One region of the Bradyrhizobium sp. McL0615 genome, then DNA from elsewhere that is predicted to be linked to it. Evidence: predicted binding sites of a transcription regulator. Region 1 holds the regulator's gene; the other holds the start of a gene.
What was found. The regulator HrcA, encoded in region 1, represses chaperone genes, less so after heat shock. The targets are predictions, from matches to a motif close to GTTAGCACTCNCNNNNNGNGAGTGCTAAC.
Positions count from the first base shown of each region.

Region 1 (4,209 bases):
CATCGCCGCCATGAAATCCTTGGCCTCGCCGGCCCAGCGCGCCGAGTAGATGCCGGGGGCGCCATCCAGCGCGTCGACCACGAGGCCGGAATCGTCGGCAAAGGCCGGCAGTTGCGCGGCTTTCGCGGCTGCGATCGCTTTGAGCGCGGCATTGGCCCGAAATGTCTGGCCGGTTTCCTCGGGCTCGCCGAGGCCCAGTTCGCCAGCGGAAACGGCCTCGACGCCATGCGGCGCCAGCAATTCCCGCATTTCGGCAAGCTTGCCGGGATTGTGGGTCGCGATCACGAGCCGGCCTGTGATTCGACGGTGCATGCGCAATCAGACTACGCGACGGCCAGTTTCTGCAAGTCCACCAGACGCGCGACACCCTTGCGCGCCAGTTCCATCAACGCGAGGAACTCGTCCTGCGAGAACGGCGTCTTCTCGGCGGTGCCCTGCACCTCGATGATGCGGCCGTCGCCGGTCATGACGAAATTGGCGTCGGTGTCGGCCTCGGAATCCTCGGCATAGTCGAGGTCCAATACCGGCGTTCCCTTGTAGATGCCGCAGGAGATCGCGGCGACATTGTCGCGCAGCACGTTGGCCTTGATCATGTTGCGGCTCTTCATCCACGAGATGCAGTCCGCCAGCGCCACCCAGGCGCCGGTGATCGAGGCGGTGCGGGTGCCACCATCGGCCTGGATCACGTCGCAATCGACCGTGATCTGGCGCTCGCCGAGCGCTTCGAGGTCGACGGCTGCGCGGAGCGAACGCCCGATCAATCGCTGGATCTCGACGGTGCGGCCGCCCTGCTTGCCGGCGGCGGCCTCGCGGCGGGTGCGTTCCAGCGTGGCGCGCGGCAGCATGCCGTATTCGGCGGTGACCCAGCCACGGCCCTGGCCCTTCAGCCACGGCGGCAGCCGTTCTTCCAGCGTGGCCGTGACCAGCACCTGGGTGTCGCCGAATTTCACCATGCAGGAACCTTCGGCGTATTTGACCACGCCGCGTTCCAGCGAGACGGGGCGCAGCTGATCGGGCGCACGGCGGCTTGGCCGCATGGGAAATCCTTTCGAAATCGAGCGAAAATGCGTTCGCGGTGCTTGTAGGAGGGGGCGTGCGCAGCGGCAAGGCCTTTTGGCCTCGTTTCAGGGACTAATGCATGCTTGTCATTGGCCCGCCGGATCGACAGATTAGGCGGGTGTGAGGAGTTAAATAGTGGCCCACCACGATCCGATTGGCCTGATCGCGCCGCATGCCGGGCTCGCCCAGCTCAACGAGCGGTCACGCGACATTTTTCGTCAAATCGTCGAGAGTTATCTCGCGACCGGCGAACCCGTCGGCTCGCGCAATATCTCTCGTCTGATAGCGATGCCGCTGTCGCCGGCGTCGGTGCGCAACGTGATGTCGGACCTCGAGCACCTCGGGCTGATCTATGCGCCACATACGTCTGCCGGGCGGCTGCCTACGGAACTGGGCTTGCGCTTCTTCGTCGACGCCCTGATGCAGATCGGAGACCTTACCGAACCGGAACGGGAATCGATCCAGAGTCAGCTCGCTTCCGTCGGGCGCGCGCAATCGGTCGAGGCAGCGCTCGGCGAAGCGCTGACGCGGCTCTCCGGCCTGACCCGCGCCGCCGCCGTGGTGCTGACCGCCAAATCCAATTCGCGGCTAAAACATATCGAATTCGTGCGGCTGGAGCCGGAGCGCGCACTGGTGGTGCTGGTCGGCGAAGACGGCCAGGTCGAAAACCGCGTGCTGGCGCTGCCGCCCGGCGTTCCCTCCTCGGCGCTGACCGAAGCGACCAACTTCCTCAATTCTCGGATTCGCGGGCGGACGCTTGCGGAAGCGCGGTTAGAGCTCGAAACCGCGCTGACGCAGAGCCGCGTCGAACTCGATCAATTGACGCAGAAGGTGATCGCGGCCGGCATCGCAAGCTGGTCCGGCGGCGACAATGACGACCGGCAGTTGATCGTGCGCGGCCATGCCAATCTGCTCGAAGACCTGCACGCGCTGGAGGATCTCGAACGCGTCAAGTCGCTGTTCGACGATCTCGAGACCAAGCGCGGCGTGATCGATCTGTTGGGGCGGGCCGAGCGCGCCGAAGGGGTGCGGATTTTTATCGGATCGGAGAACAAGCTGTTCTCGCTGTCCGGTTCCTCCACCATCATCGCCCCCTATAGCGACGCCGCAGGCCGCATCGTCGGCGTTCTCGGCGTGATCGGGCCGACCCGGCTGAACTATGCCAGGGTGATCCCGACGGTGGATTACGCTGCCCGGATCGTCAGCCGGATGCTGGGCGGCCAATCCGCCCCAAATTGACCCCAATCCGGTGTGGTTGCGCTTGATTTTCGGCCACTAAAGCACGATATCCGGCCCAGCAAATCCCCATCGAACCAGAACCGTTTTTTGAGAAGGCAGTCTTATGACCGATCCAAACCGGCCGACCGACGATGTGAAACCGGCCCAGACCGGCGAGCCCGTGGTCTCAAAACCCTACATCATGCCTGACGATCCCGAGGAAGGGTCGATCGAGCTGTTGGTCAAGGAAGCGACCGAGTCGCGCGACAAGATGCTGCGCACGCTGGCGGAGATGGAAAACCTGCGCAAGCGCACCGCCAAGGAAGTCGCCGATGCGCGCGCCTACGGCATCACCGGGTTCGCACGCGACATTCTCGATATCGCCGACAATCTACAGCGCGCGCTGGACGCCATTCCGGCCGAGGCCAAGGAGACCGCCGATCCCGGCCTCAAGGCCTTCATCGAGGGCGTCGAGCTGACCGAGCGTTCGCTGCTCAACACGCTGGAGAAGAACGGCGTCAAGAAGTTCGATCCGTCGGGTGAGAAGTTCGATCCCAACTTCCAGCAGGCGATGTACGAAGTGCCCGATCCGTCCGTTCCATCCGGGACGGTGGTTCAGGTCGTGCAGGCCGGCTTCATGATCGGCGAGCGCGTACTGCGCCCGGCGCTGGTCGCCGTGTCCAAGGGCGGCGCGAAGGCGGCGCCGGCGGCCGACGTCACCAACTGACACGCGGTGTAAACGGCAGACCCTCATGGTGAGGAGGCGCGCAAGCGCCGTCTCTGGACGATGCATTGCATCGCCAGGCGAACCATGAAGGCCCCGCTGATGCATCTTGGCCTTCATCCTTCGAGACGCGCGCAGGCGCGCTCCTCAGGGCGAGGGTTATCAGTGTCGCTTTCCGTCCCCTACGCCGCGATATCGTCCGACTTGATCCGCTTGACGCCGGCCTTGGTCATGTCGGTCCAGGCTTTGGCGAGCGAGCCCTGGGTGTCGATGCCGCGGCAGGCGTCCTCGATCACATAGGTTTCGAAGCCCGCCTTGCGCGCGTCGAGTGCGCTCCATGCCACGCAGAAGTCGGTGGCGAGGCCGGCGAGGAACACCCGCTTCACCTTGCGCGCCGTTAGGTAAGCGGCGAGCCCCGTCGTGGTCTTGCCGTCGGCCTCGGTGAAGGCCGAGTAGCTGTCGACGTTCTTGTTAAAGCCCTTGCGGATGACCAGCCCGGCATGCGGGATCGCGAGGTCCTTCGACAGCGAAGCGCCCTCGGTGCCCTGTACGCAATGATCCGGCCACAGCACCTGCTTGCCGTAGGAGAGATCGACGGTTTCGAACGGCTTCTTGCCGGAATGCGATGTTGCGAACGAGACATGGCCCGCGGTGTGCCAGTCCTGCGTCATCACCACATTGGCAAAGCCTTTTGCGAGGCGGTTGATGATGGGGACGACCTGCTCGCCGTCTTTGACCGCGAGGCTGCCGCCCGGCAGGAAACAATTTTGCACGTCGATGACGATCAGCGCGGAAGCGGCATCAGGCTTGATCGGTGCAGCCCAAAGCGCTGATGGAGCGAGGGCGGCGACCGACGTCGCGCCGAGACCTGTCAGAACCAGCCTGCGAGTAAACATGGTGCGTCTCCCCGGTAGTGAAACCCGACGGGGAGAAGGCTAGTTACATTTGTGTACGAACGAAAGCCCGAAAATTCGGCGCAGCTTACAATTTCAGGGCTTGCGAATTTCGAACGTCAGCCCCGCGGATGAATGCCGTCGCGCACCGCGCGGAAGCGCGGGAAAGCCTTGGTCCAGTCGTCGCGCGGCGAAGAGCCGATGATGCGCATCGAAGTCTGGGCGCCGAACCGCAGCCACTGCACGATGGTGACCGGCGTGTTGTCCTTGCCGCTGGTGGCGTCGATCCGGGTCTCGTAGCCGGGCTGGCCATCG
Region 1 is NZ_CP188254.1:193,231-197,439, reverse strand. It holds gene rdgB (RdgB/HAM1 family non-canonical purine NTP pyrophosphatase) at 1-312, opposite strand, end outside; gene rph (ribonuclease PH) at 324-1,037, opposite strand; gene hrcA (heat-inducible transcriptional repressor HrcA) at 1,195-2,298, shown strand; gene grpE (nucleotide exchange factor GrpE) at 2,402-3,004, shown strand; gene pncA (bifunctional nicotinamidase/pyrazinamidase) at 3,184-3,897, opposite strand; gene ACPPVP_RS00885 (hypothetical protein) at 4,014-4,209, opposite strand, start outside.

Region 2 (4,209 bases), 3.1 Mb from region 1:
CCACAGGCGATTGAGCGGAGCGTCCGCGCTAAACGCGCGCGAGCCGCCAGGCTTCCCCAGCGGCTCAAGCGTTGCGTAGCGATGTGTTGCGACGCGCAGCGTCGCGTGGCGGAACGTTGCGATGCGCCGAAGCGCGTCGCGTTGCCTGCCGTGATGTCGACAAGTCCTACGCGTCTTATCGACGACTCCAACATGATGCAGTCGTGGGGTCACTTCAAGACAGCGGTGCTGCCATAAAACGTGCGCCATCTGTTTGTGATGCCATCTCCTTATAATTGCGCAAGGACACGCGCGTCGTTGACGGCCTCGAAACGCTGTAAATGATATGGTTCTCCTGCGGTATCGTCGTCGAGATGAACGCGTAGCTCATGCAGAAAGGCCCAGCAATGCTGCCGGGCCTTTCTTATTGTTGTGCTCTGAACGGTTGGGGTTAGAAGTCCATCCCTCCCATGCCACCCATGCCGCCGCCCGGAGGCATGCCGCCAGCGCCGGCGTTCTTCTTCGGCACTTCGGCCACCATGGCTTCCGTGGTGATCAGGAGAGCCGCGACGGACGCTGCGTTCTGGATTGCCACACGAACCACCTTGGTCGGGTCGATGATGCCCTTGGAGATCAGGTTGACGTATTCGCCGGTCTGCGAGTCGAAGCCGTAGGAATATTGATCCTTCTCGAGGATCTTGCCGACGATCACCGAACCGTCTTCGCCAGCATTGATGGCGATTTGACGGGCTGGATACGACAACGCCTTGCGGACGATTTCGACGCCGGTCTTCTGGTCGTCGTTCTTGGTGCGAAGTCCCTTGAGATGCTGGGAGGCGCGCAGCAGGGCGACGCCGCCGCCCGGCACGATGCCTTCTTCAACCGCCGCACGGGTCGCATGCATCGCGTCATCCACGCGATCCTTGCGCTCCTTCACCTCGACTTCGGTCGCGCCGCCGACGCGGATCACCGCAACGCCGCCCGCGAGTTTGGCCAGACGCTCCTGCAGCTTCTCACGGTCGTAGTCCGAGGTGGTTTCCTCGATCTGAGCCTTGATCTGCTGAACGCGCGCCTCGATGTCGGCCCTCTTGCCGGCGCCGCTGACGATGGTGGTGTTTTCCTTGTCGATCATCACCTTCTTGGCGCGACCGAGCATGGAGAGCGTGACGTTCTCGAGCTTGATGCCGAGATCTTCCGAGATCGCCTGACCACCGGTCAGAACCGCGATGTCCTGCAGCATGGCCTTGCGGCGATCGCCGAAGCCCGGAGCCTTGACGGCAGCAACCTTCAGGCCACCACGCAGACGGTTGACGACGAGGGTGGCAAGCGCTTCGCCTTCGACGTCTTCCGCTATGATCACAAGCGGCTTGCCGCTCTGCACCACGGCTTCGAGCAAGGGAAGCAATTCATTCAACTGAGATAGCTTCTTTTCGTTGATGAGGACGTAGGCATCTTCCATTTCAACGCGCATCTTGTCGGCGTTGGTGACGAAGTAGGGTGAGATGTAGCCGCGGTCGAACTGCATGCCCTCGACGACCTCGAGTTCGGTCTCGAGCGACTTGGCTTCTTCAACCGTGATGACGCCCTCGTTGCCGACCTTCTTCATGGCGTCGGAGAGGAACTTGCCGATCTCGGCGTCGCCGTTGGAGGAGATGGTGCCGACCTGGGCGATTTCCTCGTTCGAGGTGACCTTCTTGGAGTTCTTGACGAGGTCGGCGACCACGGCTTCCACCGCCATGTCGATACCGCGCTTCAGATCCATCGGGTTCATGCCGGCGGCAACGGACTTGGCGCCTTCTCGGACGATCGCAGCCGCAAGAACGGTCGCGGTGGTGGTGCCGTCGCCGGCAGCGTCCGCCGACTTGGAGGCGACTTCGCGCACCATCTGCGCGCCCATGTTCTCGAACTTGTCGTCGAGTTCGATTTCCTTGGCGACGGTGACGCCGTCCTTGGTGATGCGGGGAGCGCCGAACGACTTGTCGAGGACGACGTTGCGGCCCTTGGGGCCGAGCGTCACCTTGACCGCGTTGTTGAGAATTTCAACGCCGCGCAACATCCTGTCGCGGGCGTCGACGCCGAATTTGACTTCTTTGGCTGACATAATGATCTCCGTTTGAAACTGATCCTCATCCGGAGGAGCCCGGAGGGCGTCTCGAAGGATGAGATGAGTTGAGCTTGGAGCTCATCCTTCGAGATGCCGGCTGCGCCGGCCCCTCAGGATGAGGGAGCGGGTGCGGTTAGGCGGCCTTCTTCTTGGCAGCCGGAACGTCGGTTAGGACGCCCATGATGTCGCTTTCCTTCATGATCAACAGCTCCTCGCCGTCGATCTTGACTTCGGTGCCGGACCATTTGCCGAACAGCACGCGGTCGCCAACCTTGAGGTCGATCGGGATCAGTTTGCCAGCTTCGTCGCGGCCACCCGGGCCCACGGCGGTGATTTCGCCCTGCGAGGGCTTCTCCTTGGCACTGTCCGGAATGATGATGCCGCCTGCGGTTTTATCTTCGGCATCGATGCGTTTGACCACGACACGGTCGTGGAGCGGACGGAATTTCATGCGGTCCTCCTTGGCTTTTGTGATTTTCTGGATTGGCAGTCGCAATGCGCGAGTGCTAGCCGCTCTTCACATAAGCTTGTGACACTGGGGCGCAAGGGCTTCGGCCCACGATGTTTGACCGCGACTTGAGTTTCTGGAGGAGGGCGACTGCTAGCAGGTGAAGCAACATGCTGCTAGCGCGTTGATTGCTATGACCTATTGAACGTTTCCTTTTTGGCGAATTGAGAATCACGCGTTACTCTTCAGTTGAGCTGGAGGGTCGAGAAAGATGCGGTTTCCAAGGATTTCAGGAAGCAGGTCTTAGGCTACGGACCGACAACAGCGGAAATCGTTTATCGCCGCCCGGATCGTCACTGGTTGCTGCAAACCTACGTCTGGCAGGACTACGATCTGTTTCCGAATTTCCCGGCGCTAATGGATTTCCTAGCGTTCTGGGAAACAGAACCCGAAGGTCCGTTGTTTGCGGTCACCGTCGCGCACTCCAAACTGATTAAGCCTGCCGAACTACGCGCCGTGGACGGGGTGTTCCGGCTGCATTAGAGCGAGGGCGCGGAGTTTTGGGGCGATCTCTGTTGCTCATGCAACAGCCGTTGTTCGACACGCCCGGCAGCATCCGCAAAAGCATCCCTGGATTATGAAGCTGCTGGCCAGGAAGCCGGCCAAGCTTGTCGCCGTTGCCGTTGCCAACAAGATGGCGCGCATCGCTTGGGCGATCATGGCCAAGGGAGGATACTATCGAGCGCCTGAGCTTGCCGCAGCCGCCTGAAGAGGCTTGGCAATGGGAGCATGAGGCAACGGCGCAGCGAGACAATCGAATTGCGAGGGTGATGATGGCGTGATGCGAAACGGTCGAGCCGTCGATTGGGACAACCCGCTTCTGGGTCATGGGCGTCAAAGCCCGTGCGAATGATTGGGACCCGATCCGCGGACTACATCAGGGCCAGCGGTCATGGTGCCGCGCAAACAGGCCGGACACATGACTTGCACCCGACCGCAAGCCGAACGTCAGATTCTCCTTGCAACGCGGGCGTCGTCCACACATGACCCATCTGAGACATGGGGCGCCTCTTGCCGGCGTCGACTTCATTGAATTGGCCTCGTGGTGAGGGCAGCAAGCCTCATCTCTACGCACGATTGTGTCAATGCTGCTGGCTTTTTCGCGGCTATCATGAAGACTAAAAATAGGGATTGGTACGGAGGCTTCCGATGGCTTTGAGCACTGAGACCGAAGTGACGGGCGGCGTCAGCGGCGGCCCAACCCACGTAGTTCCTACCGGCGCAGCGCTGGGCGCGACGGTGATAGGCGTCGATCTTAAGGATCTGGAAGAGGTCGCGTTCGCGCGCATCATGCAGGCTTGGCGCGACCATTTGGTGCTGCTTTTCCGCGACCAGACCCTGAGCGACCATGAGTTGATAGCATTTAGTCGCCGGTTGGGTGATCTCGACTGGGCGCCGATTCAGGAGACCGGCCGCCGTTTCGTTGATGGGCTGCCAGAAATCTACATCGTCTCCAACGTCAAGGTGAACGGCGAGCCAATCGGCAGCTTGGGCGACGGCGAAGCGGTGTGGCACACGGACATGTCGTATCTCGATCTGCCGCCGAAGGCGAGTATGCTTTACTCTCTTGAGATTCCGAGCAGCGGCGGCAACACCTCTTTCAGCAGCATGTATGCGA
Region 2 is NZ_CP188254.1:5,982,728-5,986,936, reverse strand. It holds gene groL (chaperonin GroEL) at 431-2,080, opposite strand; gene ACPPVP_RS28785 (co-chaperone GroES) at 2,217-2,534, opposite strand; gene ACPPVP_RS28780 (usg protein) at 2,781-3,074, shown strand; gene ACPPVP_RS28775 (hypothetical protein) at 3,169-3,300, shown strand; gene ACPPVP_RS28770 (TauD/TfdA dioxygenase family protein) at 3,747-4,209, shown strand, end outside.
Region 2: the regulator HrcA is predicted to act here: its motif matches at 2,566-2,594, upstream of ACPPVP_RS28785 (co-chaperone GroES).